One region of the Rothia sp. CCM 9416 genome, then DNA from elsewhere that is predicted to be linked to it. Evidence: predicted binding sites of a transcription regulator. Region 1 holds the regulator's gene; the other holds the start of a gene.
The links. Region 1 encodes HspR, which represses chaperone genes until heat shock. Its sites were predicted from a motif close to AAGTTGAGTCNNNNNGACTCAACTT; they were not measured.
Positions count from the first base shown of each region.

Region 1 (12,019 bases):
CGGCCCTAGCGGCTGAGCGTTTGGAAGACCTGCTTCGCCTCAAGGCTGAGTTCACCAACTTCAAGAACCGCACGGCCAAGGAGAAGGAACAGCTCCGCGACTTCGTGGTTGCTGACCTAGTTTCTGCGCTGCTGCCGGTGATTGACGATATTGATGCCGCCCGCAAACACGGCGACCTGGAAGATGGTCCCTTTGCCGCTATCGCAACCAAGCTGGAAGAGACCCTCACTAAGCAAGGTTTAGAGCGCTTTGGCGAGGTAGGGGAGCCTTTCGATCCGCAGGTCCACGAGGCTGTTTTGCAGCAACCGACCAGCGAGGTTGAACCGGATGCAGTCTGCATGGTCCTGCGTAATGGCTACCGGGTCAAGGACCGCCTGGTCCGCACCGCCCAGGTAGCTGTGGCAGTGGCCGAATAAAACAGACAAGGGGCGGGCGCCCGGCCTGATAGATCAGGTTGGGTGCCCGCCTTTTACACCAGGCAGGGAACCAGAATACTGGGTTGCCCCTACCTGCACACATGAAGAGGGGTTTGCCGTGAGTAAGACCCCAAGATAATAAGAACAGCATAAAAGACTTAAGATCTACCTCGGAAGGAGAGGCAATGGCGAGCGAAAACTGGCTCCATCAAGATTTTTATAAGGTACTGGGCGTAGCTGAGTCTGCCTCCGAGGCAGACATCAAGAAGGCCTACCGCAAGCTAGCCCGCAAGTACCACCCCGACCAGAACCCAGGGGACACGGCCGCAGAAAAGAAGTTCAAAGAGGTCTCCGAAGCCTACGACGTCCTCTCAGATGCCAAGCAAAAAGAAGAATACGACCAGATCCGCAAGTACGGGGCTGCAGGCTTCGCAGGGGCTGGTGGTGGTTTCCCCGGGGGTTTTCCCGCAGGCGCCGCAGGCGCAGGTGGCTTTCCTGGAAGCGCCGGTGGCTTTCCCGCAGGCGCAGGTGGCTTTCATACCTCCTCCGGCGGCGCCAACATTAATATTGAGGACCTACTTGGGGGCATGTTCGGTGGCGGCGGTTTCGGCGCCAGCAGCGGGGGCGGCTTCTCCGCTCCGGCTCCCAAGGGCGAGGATGCCACCACTAGCGTCCGCATTTCTCTGAAACAGGCCTACCAGGGCGGTGAAGTATCGGTCTTCCGCCCCGGAGGCTCCCAAACCACGGTCCGTCTGCCCCGCGGAGTTAAGGACGGCCAGAAAGTCCGCCTGCGCGGCAAAGGCCACCCCGGTCACGGGGGAGCGGGCGACCTCATCGTTAGGGTGAGAGTCGATGCCCACCCCGTTTTTGAACGCCAGGGTGATCATCTGCTGGTCAAGGTTCCTGTCAGCCTGCAAGAAGCCTTGCACGGTGGTGTTATTGAAGCGCCCACCCTCGATGGTTCTACCGTCAAACTCCGCTTGGCTGCCGGCTCACCAGCCGGCCGGAAACTGCGGGCCAAGGGGCGGGGCTTCGTCACCAAGAAGGGTAGCGGCGACCTACTGGTCATTCCCGAGGTTCAGGTACCTACCGACCTGAGTCAGGAGGCCTCTGATGCCTTGGATAACTTCCTGGCGCTGGCACCTCAGGTTAACCTACGGGCTGAGCTTTTGCGGAAGGCGGCTGAGTAACCATGGAACTTGAATCTGACCGGCCGGTCTTTGTGATTTCTGTGGCCGCAGAGTTGGCGGGTATGCACCCCCAGACTCTGCGCCAGTATGACCGCATGGGGCTGGTTCAGCCCTCACGAGCTCCGGGCCGGGCTCGCCGCTACTCGGAGCGGGATGTGCTCAAGCTCCAAGAGATTCAGGAGCTTTCCCAGTCCGGTGTTTCCCTCGAGGGGATTAAACGTATCATGCAGTTGGAGAACCGGGTAGAGGCCCTCAAGGCCCGTAACGCGGAGCTGTTGCGTGAGAATGAGGTCCTACGCCACCGCCTACAGGAGGGCGCTCGTGTGTTTGCCGCCGGGACGTCTGGCGGTGCGGTGCACCTGGCGCGCGGACAGCGTCCGGCACCCCGCCCCAAGTCCCAGGCCGTGGTGCTCTACCGCCCCCGCTAAGGGATTAATTACGTCCAGGGTTGCCAAACATGCAAAGCCTATTGTAGTATGATTTTCAACACCTTTTAGATATAGGTGTCAGGAGATAATACACATCAGGCGTGGTGATTTATAAATCACTTTCCGTACTTTATTGATGTATTTTCCTGAGGTTCCTGTGGTAGTCACAGGATTCCTAAGCGGAATATAATCAAAGGAGAGAAATGTTCCCCACAAAGATTAGAAAAATGGTTGCAAGTTTTACCTTGGTAGCTGGGGTTGGATTGGGAGCTATGACTGCTGCTAATGCTGCAGCTCAATGGCCTGCTGAAGGTGGCTATTGGGAATATGGTTTTTGGAACGCATACGCCCGCTCCTATTACGATCACGGGTCTCGCTGTCATGGTTCCACAGCTCAGAATGACTGGGGTACCGTTCGTAGCATCGACACCGCTGCTGGGAAACGTGCAGTTGCGGAGAAATTCGGTACTATTTTTACTAATAATAAGTATTATTATAGGGTTTGCTAGATTTAGTTGAGGCCTATTTTGGACTAAAGCCTAGGGTAAATTTAAATTTTCCCTAGGCTTTAGCTTAGCACCGAAAATAAATTTATTTTTAAGGGTTGATGTGAGATATATTGTTCGTTTAGTAGCAGTTCTTGTTGCATCAGTTTTTTTGTTAGTCGCTGACACCTATTGTGCTACCGTGGATGAAAATACTCCGCAAGGGGCGAATCTTGTTATTTCAGCAAGCTTCAAGCAGAGCGTAGAAACCAAAAACAAAATTATTGACCGTCTTTCACATATTTCTGATGAAAGAAATATTAAACTGGCAAAAGTGGTCCCGAATCCTGAAAATTTTCTCAAGGATAGGTCTCTGTACTACTTTACCAACAAAGATATTCAGACAGGGCCAATCAACTGGTATCGTCCAGATTACAGCGGTTCTCAAGAGGTCGCAGCTGACCTAGGAAACGCTTCTTTAGAAGGGGTTTATGTCGCCCACATCTCCTCACCTGACGATATTGACATCCTCTCGAAAGAGCTGACAAGTCTAGGAGCAGTTTTTTCCTATAAAAAAGCTGGATGGTTTGAGGTTCTCGTACAGACAGTGTGGGCAAACGGCTATGGCTTGGCTCTGGTGAGCGTATGCCTGCTTCTTGGTATAGCTTCCTTAGCCTATTCTGCATCACGAGCAAGAGTCCATATACTACAGACTCTTGCGGGCTTACCTCACTGGCGGATACTTGCTGCCCAGTTGGGTAATATTTTGCTTTGTTTTTGTGTTCCCGCTCTAGGAACTTTTCTTGTTGCCCTGTTAGCCGTCTTCCTTCTCAGGGGATTCCATGCCTTGGGCTCCTTTATTTGGGTTGCGCTACTTGCCTTTGTCGCTATGGTGCTAATAACAGGCTTGTGTGTATTCTTGACCAGCATTTTGACGGCACCACGGCTAGAGAATGTAGCAGGTCGGGAGGATGGGATTCAGAATTATCGGTTTGCCTCAGAAGGAGCGAAATACCTAGCAATTTTTATTACTGCAGTGAGTCTTCCTGCCTTGGTTGGGCAGGGATTCACTCAGCTGGGAATTGCCCAGCAGGCATCGTATTGGGATGCTCTCTCTCAGGCGCAGAGCTTACGGCTAGGGGGTAATGATGAGCAGTTAACCCAGGCAGAGGGAGATTTATTGAGGGTGGTTACAGATGCAGAAGATGAAAATAAGTTGTACTTCACCTATGGTGTCAATCCAGGTGAATTTCTAGGGGATAATCTTGAGCCTTTTGATGGAGTTATGCTTACTAATGATAGCTATCTGAAAAAACTTGAAGATCGCTACCATCGTAAATATGTGGATATTGATAAAAAAGAAATACCGATTGCTTTGAGAGAGTCTATTTTAGAGCAATTAAAACTGTGGATTCCCTCAAGCCAAGCGCAGGATAGAGTTCGTTTTCTCGTGGCTGCTGAGCAAGGGTCCCTGCCTGCTATTTCTGGTACTGGAAACTCTCAGTTAGAGCTCTATGAAACTCCATTGGTTGTATCTGTTAGCTCACTCTCTGATACCTACTCACCTTCTTTTATCACGTCAGTTATTTCAACAAATAATATATTTTTTGACGATTCCTTTGAGCTTACAAAGAAGGTGCAAGAATCAGAACTGAGTGGGGTCATACTTTCCGTAGATCGGGCAAGCGATGCTGGCCTGCAGTCAAGCCAGATGGCAGAAGCGCGTACTAGGTCGCTACTTCTGTCTCTTGTGCTCAATATGACTTCTCTTGTCCTTAGTACTGTACTGGCAAGCTATATTTATCTTCTTCGTAAGGCGAAGACTCACTATACCCAGCGAGTATCAGGTAATAGCTGGCTAGCTATCCTTAGAAAGCGTCTTTTGGGTGAAGCGATAATAGCTACAGCTCTTGGGGTTCTTGCCTGGATAAGCGTGATTGGTCAAGCCGGCTCCTATAATTTTGCATGTTTTGGAGTTGTTCTTCTGTGTGTAACCCTTAGTTTGATATTGCAACCATCATTTGCTCAATTTATATTTTCCAAAACTGTCCTTAGAAAGGTTTCCTGATGATTAGAGGACGCGATATTAGTGTTCAGATTAAGGGGCGAACTATTATGGCTATTGATGAAATATTCATTGAGCCTGGGAGGGTTACTGGCTTAATAGGTGAGAGTGGAAGCGGTAAGACTACATTACTTAATTGCCTTGGTCTTCTTCAGCCAATAACTACTGGATCTATTGAGATTGACGGTAGAGATTTTAGTAATCCGTCGAATAAAAAAAGATTATCATTTTGGAGAGATGAGGCGGCGTTCGTATTCCAGGATTATGGAATCATTGATGAATGGACAGTGGCGCAGAACCTTGCCGTAGCCCAGCACGTTCCAAGAAGGGAGAAAGATAAGATGGAGAAAGTCTTGAATAGTGTTTCTCTTCATGGCCGACAGGGTGAGAAAGCTAGTAGGTTAAGCGGTGGTGAAAAACAGCGTGTGGGAATTGCCCGGGCTCTTTATCGGGAGGCATCCTACCTTTTTGTTGATGAACCTACTGCCAGTCTGGATGAAGGCAATCGGGATAATGTTCAGAGATTATTAAGAGCCGTTGCAGATCAGGGTTCACATGTTGTGATTGCCACCCATGATGAAAACATGATTCTCGCTTGTGATATGACTTACCATCTTGAAACTCAGCAAAGGTAATATGGGTGATAAAAATGAAAAATAAAAAAACATTGTTTGTACTTATTTCAGCTTTATTTTTTGTTTGTATTTTTGCCGTGGGTGTTTTGGGTTTTTTGGGTAATAAATCTGAGGGGCAAACAGATCGCCCCGCCTGTAGTGGTTTATCGAGCATTGAAGATGTTGATTCGGCTTTGGATTCCCACTCTGCGATTACAAAAAATTTAGAGAATATATCACCATCAGTTTCTGTATCTAAGACAGTTACCTGCGACAATGAAAAAGCACTCATCACTGTGAGCTACAGCGGTGATTTAGATACTTTTGAAGAAATTCAAAATCTTCTCAAAAATACTGGTGGTTATGGAGTAGCACTAGAGGTAGTAAAAAAATAAATCTGTCGCCAGGATTTGTAAGAGAACCTGAAATAGCGGATGAAAAGACTATTACCACTATCTATAATCTGCGTGGAACCGTTTTGACCTTAAATGCTTTCACTGTGCCCTGCCCTTGTTAGATGGGCAGGGCTTTTCTATGATGGTCTCTTTATATACCGAGCTTTAGCGGCGGATATAGGTCAGGTCGTGGGCGCGGCGGCCAGCCTCACCGGCCTTACGCTCAAAGGAAGTCACCACACGGCCCTCCCAGCGGGGAGCCCAACCGCCAACGGGGTCATCCTCACTGGTGTTCTCACCGGCGTGAGCGTTCACAAAGTCGGGGTGGGCATCGAGAACTTCACGCATAACCAGGGCGTATTCTTCCCAGTCGGTTGCCAGTCGCCAGGTACCGCCGGGCTTGAGCACGCGGGCTACCTTATCGGCAAAAGCCGGGGAGACCAGGCGACGCTTATGGTGGCGAGCCTTATGCCAGGGATCGGGGAAGAAAACCCACAGCTCATCGACAGAGTTCTCTTCAAGCAGGTTATCGAGTAGCTCTGGGGCGTTAGCCTGCGCTACACGCACATTCTCTACCCCGGCCTGGCCCATCTTGAGCAGCAGGTCGGCAATGCCGGGGGTGTAAACCTCAACAGCTAGGAAATTGGCTTCGGGGACCTGACTTGCCCGGTGGACAATGGCCTCACCCAGGCCAGAGCCGATTTCAAGGACCAGGGGCGCACCGGCGCGGCCGTAGAGCTCTTCCGGGTTAAAGACGGCACCCTCGGCAACTGAGGTGTCACCAATATTACGGGGGAGGTCCAGCAGGTGGGTGGGGGCGTAAGCATCCCAGGCTTTCTGGCGGCGGGCGGTCAGGCGGTCACCGCGACGAACAAAAGAGTAGGGCTGACGGTGGAACTTCTCGGGCACCGGAGCGTTTAAATCTTCCCCGGCAGCGGTGCGTGCTGCCTTCTGCTCGAGGTCTTGCTTCTGCTTATTGGTTTCCATAACTCTCCTTGCGAGGTTGAAAGGGTAGCCGGTGCTCGCGGAAACTCTAAGCGCCACCGGTAGCTAAGGCACCCATTATAGACCCCGCCCCCCTAATTAGGATTGAGGGGGCTCTGCTGCCCTGGGATCGGTGGGGGAGCCAAAGGTGGGTTTGGCCTGCTGGATAATCGGCAGAGAACCAGTGACCAGGGGGATGCTCCCGGTATGCACCTGCTCAACGGACACATCGTAGACCTTGGAATCTTCCTTGGTCATAAGGTCTTCCTCAATCATCTTCTGAGTGATTACTTTGAGGCGGGTGGTGTCGGGGTGCTCTAGGGCGGGTTCGCTTTGGCTGAGGTCTACCTCGTGGTCAATCTGGGCATCCAAGCCACCGGGTAGGCCGTACATGAAGCCGTCAATAGTATCGACCGTGGCAACAAAGTTGGGGTCGTGGGTCAGGTACTTCTTGGTTTCACGGGCGACCAGGCCTGAGAGCAGGATGAGGCCAATGAGGTTGGGGATAGCCATCAGGCCGTTCATGATATCGGAGAAAGTAAAAACTACGGACAGGGGAGCGACTGCGCCCAACCCGCACATGAGGGCAAAGACCATGCGGTAGCCAGTAATGGCTCGTTTACCGCCGCCCAGGGACTCAAGGGCGCGCTCACCGTAGTAGGACCAGCCCAGCACGGTTGAATACCCCAAAAGCACCAGGCAGAGGGTTACCACATAGCCGCCCCAGGGCCCAGGAATACCGGAGGAAAATGCTTGGGCGGTGGCAGTAGCCGGTTCGGAGTTAGTCCAGGTGCCCGTGGTCAGCAGAATGAAACCGGTCATGGAAATCACCACAAGGGTATCCACGAAAGTCTGGGTCATGGAGGCCAGGCCCTGGCGCACAGGGTGCGACGTCGTGGCAACTGAAGCGGGGATAGAGGCGGTACCCATCCCTGACTCGTTAGAGAAGAGGGAGCGTTGGGCACCGACCTGTAGAGCAAAAATCATTCCTGCACCGACCGCCCCGCCCAGGGCTCCTTGCCCGGTGAAAGCTCCCCGCAGAATCATAGCAAAGGCCTCCGGGATCATAGCGGCGTTACGTGCCACAATGTAGCCACCGAAGCCTAGATAAAGCAGAATCATCAGGGGAACACAAAAAGCGGCAATCTTCGAGACTGTCTTAATGCCACCCAAAAGAGCCAAGGCAGTTAGGAGGGCAAGGACAAGGGCGGTAGCCCAGGATGGTACCCCTAAAGAGTGCTCCAGGTTAGCGGAGATAGCATTGGATTGGGTCATGTTACCAATGCCAAAGCAGGCGAAAACACAGCAGATAGCAAACATTGTTGCCAGGAACTTGCCAAAGCGGTTAGGGATGCCTCGTTGCAGGTAGGCTTGGGGGCCTCCTGTCAGTTCCCCCATCTTGTCACGGTGACGGAAACGGACACCCAAAAAACATTCTGAGTATTTAGAGGCCATGCCGATAATAGCGGTAACCCACATCCAAAAGAGCGCCCCGGGGCCACCGATACTCAGGGAGAGAGCGACACCCACAATGTTGCCGGTACCCACCGTTGCCCCCAGGGCCGTGCTCATAGCCTGGAAAGATGAAATGTCACCTTTTGCGCCCTCCTGCCTGGCTCGGCGACCAAACTGCAGGCTCATTGCCTTGGTAAAAAGTCTGATTTGAATTAGGCCCAGGCGGACAGTCAGAAAAATGCCGGTGCCCACGAGAAGCGGTAGCAAAAGCCAGGGACCCCAAATGATACGGCTGGTTTCATCGAGTACCTGCTGGAGAGCGTCCACGCGATTTTTCCCATCTAAATTATGTTTTTTGGAGTGAGCGAACTTTCATCAATTTATCATGAATCCTACCTACTACCCGGTACTGAAAGATATGAGGAGCAAGAGGGCTTAGACTTGACCATAACCACTTAGTCTTATGAGCCTGATCATCCCTCCCAGGGACCCACTGGCCCCGGATGAAGAGGGCAAAAGCAGACAGGACACAACAACATCAGGGGGTGCTTATGGCAACAACCGAGAACACACCGGGCCTAGAAGAAAAGGAAGGCCTGCAACGCGGGCTTTCCAACCGGCATATTCAGCTGATCGCTATCGGTGGAGCGATTGGTACCGGCCTCTTCATGGGCTCCGGCAAAACGATTTCACTGGCTGGCCCATCCTTGCTTCTGGTCTACGCGATTATTGGGGTCGTCATTTTCTTGGTTCTGCGGGCCATGGGAGAGCTGCTCCTCTCTAACCTGAGCTATAAAACCTTCAACGATTTCATCACCGATATCCTGGGGCCCAGTGCTGGCTTTCTCATGGGCTGGTCCTACTGGTTTACCTGGGTTGTCATCGGCGTTGCCGATATTATCGCCATTACCGGCTATGTCCACTTTTGGTGGCCTGATTTACCCGCCTGGATTCCCGCTGTCTGCTTGATTGGCTTGCTCCTTGCCTTGAACCTGCCCAGCGTCAAGAACTTTGGCGAAATCGAGTTCTGGTTCGCTTTGATCAAAATTGTTGCCATCGTCCTTCTTATCATCGTGGGAGCGATTATGGTAATTGCCGGCTTTACCTCACCCAGCGGACAGCGGGCATCGGTGGAAAACCTCTGGAATGACGGCGGTTTCTTCCCCATGGGCGCCAGCGGCTTCTTCGCGGCCTTCCAGATCGGTATTTTCGCTTTCCTGGGTGCCGAGCTCATAGGCACTACAGCTGCCGAAACCAAGAACCCCACTGTGACCCTTCCCCGCGCTATCAACGCGGTGCCTCTTCGTATTATCGTCTTCTACGTTTTGACCTTGGCAGTTATTCTGATGGTCACACCCTGGCGCACTATTGACCCTGAGCAGAGCCCCTTCGTTGAAATGTTCACCCTGGCAGGGCTAGCTATTGCCGCACACCTGATTAATTTTGTGGTGCTGACCAGCGCTACCTCATCGGCCAACTCGGGTATTTTCTCTACCTCCCGCCTGATTTTCGGTCTGGCTCAGACCGGTAGCGCCCCGGCTATCTTTGGCCGCCTCTCCAAGAACGGTGTACCGCGCAATGGCCTTTTCCTCACCACGGTGCTACTCTTCTCAGGCATTATCCTGCTCTACTCGGGAGACTCCTTAATTGAGGCCTTTACACTGGTGACCACCGTGGCCTCGGTGCTCACCGTAGTAACCTGGTCTCTGATTATGGTCAGCTACATTAAGTACCGTAAGACCCGCCCCGAACTACACGAGTCATCTGTCTATAAGCTCCCCGGCGGCATCTACACCTGCTACCTTGTTCTGGCTTTCTTCGTGGGTGTTATTGTCCTGCTCTTTAGCTATGAAGACACCCGCCAGGCCCTGATTGCTATGCCTTTCTGGTACGCCTTGCTTGCCCTTGGCTGGTTCTTCATTCACCGTAACAACCAGGGAACAACTCTGAAAGCCCGTGCCCGCCAGAAGGCGCTGGAGCACCAGGAACATGACTCATCAGCTCAATAGGCCCTAGAGGGTAAGTTGCTGAGGCCCGCTACCGGTACACCCGGTGGCGGGCCTTTGCCCTAGCTGATGGCATACAAGTTCTTATCCCGCAGTGTCTGCCCCTTGAGAGGGGAGATAGAGCGCAGAGAGCAGACAGCAGAAGAAAACCAAGGCGGTACAGCTCAGCGCCAGCCCTTCCCAGCCTGCATGGGGCAGAAGTAGCCCTGCCCCCCAACCGATAAGAGCTGAACCCCCGTAGTAGAAGGAGTTATAGAGCGCAGTCGCCTGCGATTTTGCAGGGCCAGCCAGCGCACCTGCCCAGCCGGAGGCAAGCGCGTGAGCGGCAAAGAAAGCCGCAGTCAGAAGCGCTAGGCCAGCTATGACCAGTGGCAGGGGGCGGGCCAGGGTGAGTAGGATTCCTCCAGCCATGAGCAGACAGGCCGCCAGGAAAACCCGTTTGAGCCCTCCGCGCTGGGCCAGCTTACCGCCAAACCCCGATGAAACTGTACCCAGCAGGTAGATCAGAAAGATAAAAGAGAGCAGGAGCGGTGAGAGGTGGTAGGGAGCGGCCTGGAGCTTGAAGCCGATGTAGTTGTAGATGCTGACGAAGGCACCCATGAGGGCAAACCCTGCGGTGAAGAGGGTTACTTCTTGACGGTTGCGCAGCAGTGCCCCCACTTTTGCCCAGGAGCTGTCAGCGTAGGGGGCAGAGGCTGCAGTTCTTTGGCAGGGCCGGTCATGTGAGGCAGGCATGAGCACGATAAAGATTAGCGCGGCCATGAAGCCGGTGAAGGAGACCGAGAACATAGCTACCCGCCAGCTTAACAGTTCGGTCAGTGCCCCGGAGAGTAATCTACCGATGAGCCCGCCCACGCTGGTTCCTGAGATATAAAGCCCGGCGGCCGCAGCCCGGACCGAAATATGGGCTTCTGTCACAATGACGGCTACCGCCAGACCCGCAACACCGCCCAGAAAGGCCCCTTCGAATGTTCGAAGAACAAGGAGCAGAGGGTAGAGCTGGATCCAGGGGGTTATGAGCCCCAGAAGGGTTGCCCCGCACAGAGCTAGGGTCATGGTGCGCACCCGCCCCCAACGGTCAGCTAATGCCGCCCACAGGAGGGTGCAGAGGGCAAGACCGGCGGTGGAGCAGGAGATGGTGAGAGCGGCGCGGTCCGCTGAGATAGCCAGGTCGCGGGCTATCTGGGGAATCAGTGGCTGGGGGGAATAGAGCTGGGCAAAGGTTGCGACCCCCGCAGCAAAGAGGGCTGTGAGCAGCCGCCGGTATTCACGGCTTCCGCCCCGGTAGCCTTCAAAGGTGTAGGTCAAGGTCTTCCTCCGGGCCTTGGTGACAGGTGGCACATCTAACCTTAACCGGGGAGATCTCTGTGAGTGTCTTTATTGCGCTGGGTGACACACCGGCAAGCCGGTCAAAGCGCTAGCCACGAGCAAAGCTGGAACGGTAGGCGGGCTGATCTGGGCAGGTTGCCAGGACCCCCTGCATGGCTCGTTTTTCCGCTGAGGTGATGGTCAAATGATAGGCAGCCTTGACTGAAATCTGCCGGGCAACGTACTCGCACCGGTAGCCTGTTTGGGGGAGCCAGCTAGCGGCGTCCTTATTGGACTTGGTGGTGTTGCTGAACTGCCCGGCTGCTTGGAGGTTGAGCGGGTCGTTTGCTATGAGGGTGCGCTCTGTGAGACTCCACTGCCAGGCCCCTGAACTCCAGGCGTTAGAGAGCGCTACAACATGGTCAATGGGCACAGCTTCGCTGGTTTTTTCACCGCGCCTGAAGCTAATGATCTCGGTGGTGTAGGGGTCAGTAAGGGTCCCGGAAAGCACCTTACAGTTCTTAGATAGGTCCAGGTCGGTGAGGTCCCTGGCCAGAATATCATTGCGTTGGTCACACCCATTGCCGTCAATATCCTCCCAGGCCTGGCCGAAAGCTGAACGCTTGTAACCGCCCCCGCTATAGGGTTTGGCCACGGTGATGGTTTCAAGGAC
Region 1 is NZ_JBLXXR010000001.1:35,747-47,765, forward strand. It holds gene ACN080_RS00170 (nucleotide exchange factor GrpE) at 1-416, shown strand, start outside; gene ACN080_RS00175 (DnaJ C-terminal domain-containing protein) at 602-1,606, shown strand; gene ACN080_RS00180 (heat shock protein transcriptional repressor HspR) at 1,609-2,034, shown strand; gene ACN080_RS00185 (lactococcin 972 family bacteriocin) at 2,238-2,543, shown strand; gene ACN080_RS00190 (hypothetical protein) at 2,644-4,587, shown strand; gene ACN080_RS00195 (ABC transporter ATP-binding protein) at 4,635-5,219, shown strand; gene ACN080_RS00200 (hypothetical protein) at 5,234-5,593, shown strand; gene trmB (tRNA (guanosine(46)-N7)-methyltransferase TrmB) at 5,759-6,580, opposite strand; gene ACN080_RS00210 (alanine/glycine:cation symporter family protein) at 6,677-8,359, opposite strand; gene ACN080_RS00215 (amino acid permease) at 8,584-10,041, shown strand; gene ACN080_RS00220 (MFS transporter) at 10,123-11,379, opposite strand; gene ACN080_RS00225 (HNH endonuclease family protein) at 11,456-12,019, opposite strand, start outside.

Region 2 (12,019 bases), on a different contig from region 1:
GAAGATTTGGTACTCCCCCAAGACACACTCCCTGCCGCTGAGTGCGGCACCGACCGAGAGGCAGGCTGATGAGCCAAAACCAGAACGCAGTTACCTACGCTTCGGCGGGGGTTGATGTTGAAGCGGGTGACCGCGCCGTTGAACTCATGAAAGACGCTGTTAAAGCAACCCACGGTGCCGGTGTAGTAGGCGGCGTGGGTGGCTTTGCTGGCCTGTTCGATCTCTCGGTGCTCAAGGGCTATAAGAAGCCCTATCTGGCAACCTCCACCGACGGTGTGGGTACCAAGGTTGCTATTGCGCAGAAGCTCGATATCCACCACACCATTGGGCATGACCTGGTGGGCATGGTGGTTGATGACATCGTGGTAACCGGTGCCAGGCCGCTCTTTATGACCGACTACATCGCAACCGGCAAGGTTGTGCCCGAGCGTATTGCCGATATTGTGCGCGGTGTGGCTGAGGGCTGTTCTTTGGCGGGTACCGCCCTGGTAGGTGGTGAAACCGCTGAGCACCCCGGCTTGCTGGCTGAGGACGAATACGATCTTGCCGGTGCTGCGACCGGCATCCTTGAAGCCGATGAGCTCTTGGGCCCCGACCGGGTGCGCGAGGGCGACGTCCTGATTGCTATGGCGTCTTCCGGTATTCACTCCAACGGCTATTCACTGGTGCGTAAGGTGCTCTCCCTTGCGGGCTGGGAGTACCAGCGGCAGGTCCCCGAGCTGGGCCGTACCCTAGGTGAGGAACTTCTGGAGCCTACCCGCATTTACACTGCTGACTGCCTGGACCTGATTGAGGCTTTCCCCGTCAACGGTGAGGACGGCCAGACCGGTTCCGGTATCCGTGGTTTCTCGCATGTGACCGGTGGCGGCTTAGCCGCTAACCTGGCACGCGTTCTGCCGGTAGGTACCGTGGGTATGGTAGACCGCTCCACCTGGGAGATTCCGGCTATCTTCCGCCTGATCGGGGAACTAGGATCTGTGCCCCGGGCAGACCTTGAGCGCACCCTCAACCTGGGTGTGGGCATGATTGCCGTGGTTGACCCCTCGGTGGCTGATGCCGCTCTTGCCCGACTCAACCAGCGGGGTCTGCCTAGCTGGGTGCTGGGCACCGTTGAGGCCGACACCGGCCAGCACAGGGACAACCCCGACTATGTGCAGGGCGCTAAGGGCGTAGACGGCGGTGCCGCCGTGCTCCTTGGTTCCTACCGCTAAACAGAGAATGAAATGGCCCGGAGCTTGTGTTCAACCTCCGGGCCATTGTGAGCATTTTTAGGAGTCAGTCAGCCGATTATAGATTCCTTGGACGGTACGGGCGTTCTGTGCCCAGGTGCGGGTTCGAGCAAAAATACGCCCCTGCTGGGACATACCCCGGCGCAGGTCCTCATCAGTTGCCAGAGCGCACAGTTGCCGGGCAAAAGAGCCGGGGTCCCCTGCACTGGCGATTAGGCCGGTGGGTCCGGTCACCCGGTTCTCAACAAGTTCGGTCAGCGGGGCTAGGTCGCTCACAAGCAGAGGCCGGTTCAGCGCCATAGCTTCAATGGGTTTGAGCGGGGTGACACTCTGGCAGACCCTATCGCGGGTTCGGGGCACAGTAAAAACGTCGAGAGCCTGGTGGGCTGTGTAGGCGGTGTGTGGGTCTACTTTACCCAAAAAGACGGTGTATTCTTCTAGGCCCAGGGAGCGGGTCAGAGCTTCAAGACGCACCCGGTCACTACCGTCACCGGCCAGCATCAGCCGCGCGTCAATACCCTGCTGGCGCACCACCGCTAGCGCCCGGATGAGGGTATCGAAGCCCTCATAAGGTACCAGTGAGCTAACCGAGCCGTACCAGAAGCCCTCAGCGCTCAGCCCCAGTTTCTGGCGGGCCTGAGCCGGGGTCAGGTCAAGGTCAAAGAGGCTCTCATCAACGCTGTTGGGAACCACCGTGATTTTTTGAGGCTCCAGGCCCCGCTCCACCAGGGTACGCTTCATGGTCTCGGAGAGAGTAATGAGGTGGTCAGCGGCCTGCATGATCTGGGTTTCCCGGGCTCGGGTGAGAGCGAACCGTTCGCTGGCGGCGGCGCTCTCGCGGCGCGCCTCAGGCTGGTGGGAAAGCCAGGTTTCTTCCAAGATACCGCGTACCTCGTAGACCCAGGGGATATTCCAGTACCGGGCCAGGGATCGAGCCACCAGCCCGTTATGGAAATGGGTGGTGGTATGGATGAGGGCTGGCGGGTTATCCGCGTAGCTGTAAGCTAGGTGCCTGACCCACTGCTCGATTTTCTGGGGCTGATACGACGCCAGTTTCCAGGGTAGGTGACGCCGGTAGGTAATACCTTCGACCCTTGCGGTGGGGAGGGCATCGAGCTTACCGACGGTCACGGGGTAGCCGGTGCGGGTCTCTGCCCGCAGGTTTACCCCGCGCTGCGCCAGGGCGGTCAGTAGGCGGTGGGTTCGTAGGGTGTAGCCAGACTGGGTTGCAGGTAGAGAGTTAGTAATCAGGTGCAGGGCAAAGGGTCTACGACCGGGCCGAGCGGCGCCGGTAGCCGGTGAGTTTTCGTTCAGCTGGGGAAACCATGTTTCTTGCAGGAGGGTGGCCTCAGCTGCGAGTTTTTTAGCCAGTCTTTTCTTTCCGCTGGTGTTTGCTATCGCGCATGCTTCGGTCAGGCGACCAGCCGACCACAGCGCCCGCGCCAGGGTAACCGGGGGCAAGTTCTTGTCGTGTTCCAGGTCAACCAGGTTGGCAGCAGCCAGTACCTCCCAACCCAGCCGGGTGCTGATACTATCTGCGCGTCTTTGCCCTGCCCGAAGGCGCTGTTCTGAAAGCGCCAGTGCTTCCTTATCCCCGGTCATCAGTGCGCCCATGGCTTGGGTTCCCACCCAGGGTGTACGGCTCAGACCGGTACCCAGAAGCTGACGGGGGCCAGCGGGGAGCCGCCGCGTGGCTTGAACCGCAAAAACGGCGGGGTCTGTGCCCAGGGCACCCACACTAATACGGACGGCAAGAGTCGCATTCTTTGCCAGGTAGGCTAGCTGTGATGCTCCTTGTGGCAGGCTCATGAGTGTGTCCTGCCTGTCTCTACCGCCTTTTCGAGCACCGTGAGGTAGCGCTGGGCTAGCTGGTCGTAGTTATAGTTCTTGAAGATAAAGTCACGACCTGCATGACCCACCTGGAGCAGTGAACGATCGGTTGCCAGGCGGCACCACAGGTCAGCCAGTTCCTGAGGGTTCTCAGGCTCTACCAGGGCACCTACCCCCACCGCTTGCATAATGTCAGCAGCTTCGCCGGTGACCAGGGCTATGGGAAAACGGGGCACGGTCAGCAGTTCATACAGTTTGGAGGGTACGGTGCGTTCAAAAGCCGGGGTATTTTTGAGCGAAACAATCGTGGCATCGCACCATTTATAGTTTTTACGGACCTGCGAGCGGGGCTGTAAAGGCTGGAACTTGACGGGTAGGTTCCTTGCCCTGGCGTAGTCCTGGAGCATCTGCCGTTCTGCTCCCTCCCCCACAATACGGAGTTTAAAGCGGGTCTCGGGTTGGGCTTTTTGGGCCATTTCTAGAGCCTGCAAGAGGGTGATAAGCCCCTGGGAACGACCAACCGTCCCAGAATAGAGCAGACGGAGTTGACCTGGGCGTTGGGGGGCCGGATCTATCCTGCTGTGAAACATAGTTGGGGTGACCCCGTTAGTGATAGTTACGACCTCCTGCATGTTGCGCCCACGCAGTTTTCGGGCGAAGCGGTGAGTAACGGTAACCAGTACATCGGCCTGCCGCTGGGCTCGGGTAAAGGACCGTGAGAAGCGGCGCTTTACCCGCTCACGCAGGGCGATACCACTGATTTCTTGGCTGGGTCTGGCCACAATATCGGGCCAGGCATCGCGCAGTTCAAGAACCAGGGGCACACGCAGAAGCTTTTTAATAGCGATACCGGCGTAGGCCGAAGGCAGCCCCGGGACGGTTGCAACAACAACATCGAAGCGATCCCCGCCGAGAGCCAGGATCAAGGCTTTACCCACCGAGCTGGTAGCGGTAATAATCTGATCAGCCAACCGGGTTACTCCGGAAGGACCGTGGAGAAGATAGGGAAGACGTAAGACACGCTCCCCATACTTACCTCGGTGAATACGCGGAGTATCCCGGTGCTTTTCACGCAGGAATCGGCTGGCCTCCGCATCCGGGTAGTGGGGCGGCGGACAGAAAACGGTCACCTGGTGTCCTGATTTCTGCCAGCGTTTTACCAGAGCCGACCAACGGCGCTGAGGCGCACCAATTTCGGGCGGATAGTAGTGCGTAACGACAAGTATTTTCATTGAGATGATGTGTGCTGGGTGTGGTTGGCCAAGGGCGATTATTGGGTCTGTAACTACCTCAACTGTACCCCTTTTAAGCCCTCCTATGCCTGTCAAAAACCCTCGTCTTGCCTCTTCTCCTTGGGACAGTACTTCCTGGGGGCATAAAATAAAAGGGCCTGCTAGCATTTGCTGCCAGCAGGTCCTTTAGGGCTGGGTGAGGTAAGAACCCGCATCATAAGGAGGCGGTCTTACTTCTCCAGGTATTCATCGGCGTACTTATCCACATAATCCGAGTAGTCGTCCTCATCATCGTAGTGATGAGCAGACGCCTTAGGCTTGGATTTGCCACTTGTTCTCAGTTCACGTTCGAGTGCCGTGTAATCAGTATCGGGGCTGAAATATTTCATCTCCCGAGCCTGCCGAGTTGCTTTAGCCTTTTGACGGCCGCGCCCCATGGCGAGACCCCCTCTTTATCGCTCGTATCTGGCTACCCATCCGTGCTCAAGGGAGAACCAGAAAATCTTTCAGTCTTTTCCGTATACAAGGGTACCTTGTTTTAAGCATATTTGCTTGTCTGTTCGCCCAGTGAGATGTAAGAAGCATAAAAAATAGGGAAGACCCCTCATATTACGAGCTACTTCCACCCAGGAAGCTCACCCTTTTACGCTCTAGATTCAGAGATTTAGTCTCCAGAGTTAAGTGAGTCTTGAGGAATTGCCCCTGAGCAGATAAAGCGCTTCTGCAAGGTCTTCGCGCCAAAGATAGGTTGCGCGGCGATCAGCGCGGCCCGGTCCGCGGTTAATGATAGCCAGGGGCTTTCCTGAACGGACGGCATCGAGGGCTATCTTGTAGCTACTCATGACAGCCAGGGAGGATCCGAGTACGAGCAGGGAGCGGGATTGCTCTAGGAGGTCTTGGACACGGGTTTTTCTGGTGGCGGGGACGGGTTCGCCAAAGTAGACCACGGCAGGTTTGAGACGGGTAGAGCCGCAGGCAAGGCAACCGACCATCTGAAAGTCGCGGATAAAGGTAGCGTCTAGGTCTACATCACCGTCGGGGTTGACCTGTAGGGAAGGGCCGGTGACCCTCTCAAGGTAGCCTGGGTTAGCGTCGTTAATGCGAACATCAAGGCTGGTGCGGGCTTCTTGGGCGCCACATTCGAGGCATTGGATGGTGGAGAGGTCTCCGTGGAGCGGGAGCACGGTACGGCTCCCGGCAGCGGTGTGCAGGCCGTCTACGTTTTGGGTGATGATGCCGGTGAGGTGCCCGCTGTTTTCGAGCTCGGCCAGTAGGTAGTGGGCGGTGTTGGGGTGGGCGCGGCTCATCTGCCGCCAGCCGACGAAGGAGCGGGCCCAGTAGCGGTGGCGGGCTTGGGGGTCGTAGAGAAATTCTTGGTAGGTCATGGGCCGGTGGTTGCGCAGTGATCCGGCGGGGCCCCGGTAGTCGGGTATTCCTGAGCCGGTAGATATGCCTGCCCCGGTCAGGGCCAGCACTGCCCCGTCGGTAAGGAGTTCCTGGATGCCCCGGCAGGCAACTTCGGGGTCGGTGGGCGGGGTAGTTTCGTGGACGACCCGTTCGATAGAGCGCAGGGCGGCGGCGTGGGTGGCAGCGATGTGGGCCTGCTCGGTCAGGTGGGTGGGCTCGCCCGCGTAGCGGGTATCGAGTCTTTCTCCCCGGTGATGCGGTTGGTTCTCTCTCACTCTTCCAGTGTAGGTGAGTATCTCCGCAGCATCAGCCCTGGCAGGTGCAAGGGGGAGGCAAGCTGGCTGGGGCTGACATGAATTGTTCAGCGAGCGCCAGCGAGCCGGGCAGGAAGGAAGCTTGCCGACCGACCTTGCACCTGCGGTGAAGGAGGGTTAGCTGGCTGTAAGGACCAGGCCTTCCACGGCTACATCGGGGTTAATATCCACCCGGACGGTGTCACCGTCCTTGATAGTCCCTGCAAGGATTCCTCGTGCCAGGCGGTCACCGATTTCTCGCTGAACCAGGCGGCGCAGGGGACGGGCGCCGTAGGCGGGGTCGTAGCCTGCTAGTCCCAGCCACTCGGTGGCGGCAGGGGTGACATCCAGGGTCAGTCGGCGGTCCTCCAAGCGGCGGGCCATGGACTTGATTTGCAAGGCCACGATGGAGGACAGGTCCTCTGCGCTCAGTGGCTCAAAGATGATGAGCTCGTCCAGGCGGTTGAGGAACTCCGGTTTGAAGGCGGCGTTGACCGTGTTCATAACTGCGCTCTTGCGGCTCTCATCGTCCAGGTTCTGGTCGATCAGGAACTGAGAGCCCAGGTTGGAGGTCAGGATGAGGATGACGTTACGGAAGTCAACGGTGCGGCCCTGGCCGTCAGTGAGGCGGCCGTCGTCAAGAACCTGGAGCAGGATATCGAAGACTTCGGGGTGGGCTTTTTCGACCTCGTCAAGTAGAAGGACGGAGTAGGGGCGGCGGCGGACTGCTTCGGTGAGCTGACCGCCTTCTTCGTAGCCGACGTATCCGGGAGGGGCCCCGACTAGGCGGGCGACGGCGTGCTTTTCGGCGTATTCGCTCATGTCAATACGGACGAGGGCACGCTCATCGTCGAACTGGAACTCAGCCAGAGCCTTGGCCAGCTCGGTTTTACCGACACCGGTGGGGCCCAGGAAGAGGAAGGAACCGATGGGCCGGTCGGGGTCGGAGATACCGGCGCGGGAGCGGCGCACGGCATCGGCTACGGCGGCGACAGCTTTCTTCTGGCCGATCAGCCGTTTGCCGAGTTCTTCTTCCATGTGCAGGAGCTTTTCGGATTCGCCTTGGAGCATACGACCTGCGGGGATACCGGTCCAGGCGGAGATAACTTCGGCGATTTCGTCAGCTGTGACTTCTTCGGAGACCATGGATTCTTGCTGGGCGCTGCTCTCTGCCCGCTGAGCTTCGGCCAGTTGCGCTTCAAGGGCGGGGATTTCGCCGTAAAGGATCCGGGAGGCTTCTGCCAGGTTGCCTTCGCGTTGGGCTACTTCTGCTTTGGAACGCAGCTCGTCTATTTGGGTTTTGAGGTCGCCCACTCGGTTGAGTCCGGCTTTCTCAGCTTCCCAGCGGGCGTTGAGGGCGTCGAGTTCTTCCTTCTTGTCGGCCATATCTGCACGTAGGGCATCTAGGCGTTCGAGGGAAGCGGGGTCGGTTTCGTTGGCGAGCGCCAGTTCTTCCATGGTGAGGCGGTCTACGGCACGGCGGAGGACGTCGATTTCTTCGGGTGCCGAGTCGATTTCCATGCGCAGGCGCGAGGCGGCCTCGTCGATCAGGTCGATGGCCTTGTCGGGGAGCTGGCGGGAGGGAATGTAACGGTTGGAAAGGTTGGCGGCGGCGACCAGGGCGGAGTCTGCGATGGCTACCTTGTGGTGGGCTTCGTAGCGTTCTTTGAGGCCGCGTAGAATGCCGATGGTGTCTTCCACAGAAGGCTCACCGACAAAGACTTGCTGGAAGCGGCGTTCCAGGGCGGCGTCTTTTTCGATGTTTTCGCGGTATTCGTCCAGGGTGGTGGCACCGATCAGGCGTAGTTCGCCGCGGGCTAGCATGGGCTTGAGCATATTGCCCGCATCCATGGAGCCCTCGCTGGCACCGGCACCGACGACGGTGTGGATTTCGTCAATGAAGGTGACGATTTGGCCTTCGGATTTTTTGATGTCTTCGAGTACGGCTTTAAGGCGTTCTTCGAATTCACCACGGTATTTGGCACCGGCGACCATGGCACCCAGGTCCAGGGAGATAAGGGTTTTGCCGCGCAGGGTTTCGGGTACGTCGCCGGAGACCATGCGTTGGGCTAGGCCTTCGACGACGGCGGTCTTACCGACACCGGGTTGCCCGATCAGTACGGGGTTGTTCTTGGTGCGGCGGGAAAGTACCTGTATGACGCGGCGGATCTCGCTGTCTCGGCCGATGACGGGATCAAGTTTGCCTTCGCGGGCGATGGCAGTGAGGTCGGTGCCGTACTGTTCGAGGGCACCGAAAGTGCCTTCAGGGTCGGGGGTGCTCACGGTGCGGTCTCCTCGGACTGGGGGGATGGTTTCTTCTAGGGTTTTTTCGCTGGCACCTGCGGCGGTGAGGGCACGGGCGGTTGCGTCGTTACCTGCAGCTAGGGCGAGCAGGAGGATTTCGGTGGAGATGTAGGTGTCTCCGAATGTTCCGGCTTTAGCCTGGGCTGTTTGAATGGCGCTCAGCAGGGCCCGTGAGGGCTGTGCTTGGGCGGTGGATTCTCCTGATGCTTTGGGGAGCTTGGAGATTTCGGTGGATGCCGCAACTGAGAGTGCATCAACATCGATCCCTGCGGCTTTGAGGACCGCAACCGCTACGCCCTGGCGCTGGTCAAGCAAGGCTTTGAGCAGGTGGGGTGTATCGAGGGTGGGGTTGCCTGCGGTTTGGGCGTTAAGGTTGGCGGCCGATAAGGCCTCTTGGCTTTTACTGGTGAATTGAGCTGACATTTTTCTCCTGAGCTAGTAGGTCTTTTCCCTAAGGTTGAGTGTACTTCACTCAACTCATAATTGAGTCTACTACACTCAACTTATATACACCAGATAACTGAGGCCTTCCCCACCCTTGACCCACCGAGCAAGAAGGCCAATCCACCGAGTCCGGCTAGCTCAATCCAAGAAATCATATATGGATTCTGCCCGCTCCAATTCTTCCTTGACAGCATCATCGACACCGCGGGAGACCGATTCAGCTCGCCGCCAGTTACTCAGGGAAAGGAGCAGGGAGGCAGTTGCAAAGGCGTAAGTGAGGATACCGGCTGGGTTGCCGAAACCGGCTGAGAGCCCAATAAAGTCACCCCCCAGTAGTGACGATGCCGCCGAGACAACAGTTCCATCCAGGCGGTCGGGGACCAAAAAACCGAAGATGAGGGCCATCAGCCAGGTGGCACCCCAGACAAGCGCGGTCCTCGGCGGTAGACCTGCCCGTTTACCAGCTTTTTGTAATTTCATTTCTTTGCCCGAGAAGTAGGCTGCCGCTAGCATCAGACCCGCCAGGATCGGCCCTAGTGAGATGGCGAAAATTGGCAGCAGGCTACCGCCGGCACCAAACAGGGAGCGCCCAGCAACCACCCACAGGGCCGAGAGAAGTGCCCAGGGAACAGCCAGGTAGAAAATAGCCCTGGTCAGGAGCCCGCCCTGTCTCATCAAGTAGGGGTGTGACCGGGCCTCACCAGGAGCACCCAGCTGAGGGCCCTGCGGAGGTAGGTGATTGGCTGAGGTTTTTTGCATTTGGCTCACTCCCCCATTTTAGGCCCACCCTTCTTAGTCCTCACAAGAAGCAGGTACCACAAAGCCGGGGTGGCCCACCTCTTGACGGTGAGCCACCCCGGCTTTTGAGTTGCGAGGGTTACCTGCTAGCTGAGGTTACCCTGCCCATCTTCGAGGTGACTGCGCAGGAACCACTGGAAGAGCTCCAGTTCGGCAGTCTGACCGATCAGCAAATCTTCGGTAATAGGGTCAATATCGCCCACCTTAGCAATAGCAGCACGGTGGTCTTCGATAACAGCGCTATAGACGTCATTAAGAGCACGGATATGGGTCATAGCGTCAGCACGGTCAACATCATATCCGGCCCAGGTGCGCTTTTCTACCAGGTCGCCTGAGAGACCGTTGGGGGAAACACCCATGGTAGCCATGCGCTCTGCGATGGCATCAACAAAGCCGCGCACCTGGTCTACCTGGGGGTCCAGCATTTCGTGGACTGCGATGAAGTTGGGGCCAACGACATTCCAGTGAGCATGCTTGAGGACCAGGTGCAGGTCATTGAGGGCGTGCAGGCGGAGCTGGAGGACGTCAGCTACGTGGTGGCCAGACTCTTCGGTGAGGCCCGGTACGGTAAATGATGCGTATTTGCTCATGATTCTTAAACTTCCTGTTAGGTAATCAGGTCGATCCCAAGCTGTGGGTTTCGGCCTGCTGTGTAGTTCCAACCTTACGCTGTCCCTGCCACCATTTCAAGGCTTATTCTGAGTAAATCATAATAAGGAAACCCTGATTTGACAAGGTATTCTGCCTAAAACAGAAGGTAAGCAAGGCTAACCTCAGCGCAACTGACTGGGTACAACACTCTCCCCAAAGGGATCTTAGCCAGCCCCTGCTCTACCCACCAAAGACCATAAACCATTTATGTGATTTACAACATATCCCCCGGGGCTCTAGCTGACCGTTGCCACCGGTCCCAGTCTATGACTAGAGTAAGAGTCAGCCACAGGGGGCTCGCCCCAGCGCTACCAGCTCCAGACCTAAGAGTAAAAGATCGTGACAGCACCCACCCCATATACTGCCCCCTGCACAACACCCAGCAAGGCCCAAATTCGCCGCTGGCGGCGTTATTTAGCAGAAGAAATCTCCGAAGCTCGCATTTACGCTGCGCTGGCTGAACGCACCCACGGTAAAGAGGCAGAAATCTTAGGCCAAGTAGCCCAGGCCGAATACCGCCACCAGAATCACTGGCGCCAGCTTCTTGGAGAACACGCTTTTCCTGAGCCCAAACCTTCGGTCTCGGCCCGTATTCTTGAACTTCTAGCCAAAAATTTTGGCTCAGTCTTCGTTCTTGCCCTAGCCCAAAGAGCCGAGGGACGCTCCCCCTACGCGGAGGATCCCGATGCAACTGAGGCTATGGCAGCCGATGAGGCTATCCATGAGGAAATCATTCGAGCCCTTTCTACCGCTGGCCGAGAAAAGCTTTCTGGCAACTTCCGCGCCGCTGTCTTTGGCGCAAATGACGGCCTTGTCTCTAATGCTGCGCTCATCATGGGTGTTGGCGCTAGCGGGGTCAGCAACTCTATGATTCTTCTTTCTGGTGTCGCAGGCCTGTTGGCAGGCGCGCTTTCTATGGCTGCCGGTGAGTTTGTATCGGTCCGTTCCCAGCGCGAGCTACTCGACGCCTCCCGCCCCACCCAGGTCACCCTCGATGTAGCCCACCAGCTCGATATTAACCAGAATGAGTTAGAGCTGATTTACAAGGCCCGCGGTATGAGCGAGGAGGCAGCCCGCCACCGTGCCATGGAACGCTTTGGGCACTTCACCTGCGACTGCGACCCCTCACTCTCTTTCCGCGACCTTGAGGAGGATCAGGAAGCGGGGGTAGAACACGGTGCGCTGGGTAGCGATGTGGGAGCTGCCGCCTCAAGCTTCTGCTTCTTTGCCTCCGGCGCTCTCATTCCGATCCTGCCCTACATCTTTGGGGTACAGGGTCCATTCGCTATGTTGCTAGCCATGTTGCTGGTAGGCCTTGCCCTCATGCTAACCGGTGGCGTGGTGGGCCTACTCTCCGGTGCTTCACCTTTCAAACGTGGCTTACGTCAGCTAGCTATTGGCTACGGAGCTGCCCTGGCTACCTACTTGCTGGGGCTGGCCTTTAATGTGGCTCTGGCCTAGCCAGCAATCTCTCTGAGCAAGCGCTCAGGATCACTGTCTCAAGCTACCGCCCCCTGGCCTCAATACCCTTTAGGCTAGCTAGCGCCTTGCCCCTATCCGCTAGTTCTTGCCCGCCCATCAGCCCTGACCTACTTGCTCTTGTTGACCGGCAAAAGGCAGGGGTTGGAGCCTATAGCTCCAACCCCTGCTCAGATACTTATCTGTCCTTCTCTATCTTCTAATAATTAGAGAAAGGCTACTTTCTAAGAGGCAAAAATCTCACGCATGAGCTGAGCAGCCTCAGAAGGAGTCTTACCCACCTTCACACCAGCAGCTTCCAAGGCCTCCTTCTTAGCCTGAGCGGTACCCGAAGAACCAGAGACAATCGCAC
Region 2 is NZ_JBLXXR010000005.1:62,874-74,892, reverse strand. It holds gene purF (amidophosphoribosyltransferase) at 1-69, shown strand, start outside; gene purM (phosphoribosylformylglycinamidine cyclo-ligase) at 69-1,211, shown strand; gene ACN080_RS03860 (glycosyltransferase family 4 protein) at 1,269-3,038, opposite strand; gene ACN080_RS03855 (glycosyltransferase family 4 protein) at 3,035-4,291, opposite strand; gene ACN080_RS03850 (DUF3073 domain-containing protein) at 4,522-4,728, opposite strand; gene ACN080_RS03845 (Sir2 family NAD-dependent protein deacetylase) at 4,969-5,904, opposite strand; gene clpB (ATP-dependent chaperone ClpB) at 6,130-8,718, opposite strand; gene ACN080_RS03835 (hypothetical protein) at 8,878-9,498, opposite strand; gene ACN080_RS03830 (Dps family protein) at 9,624-10,127, opposite strand; gene ACN080_RS03825 (VIT1/CCC1 transporter family protein) at 10,528-11,649, shown strand; gene sucD (succinate--CoA ligase subunit alpha) at 11,892-12,019, opposite strand, start outside.
Region 2: a site for HspR is predicted at 8,750-8,774, ahead of clpB (ATP-dependent chaperone ClpB). Genes of this name have one in related genera too.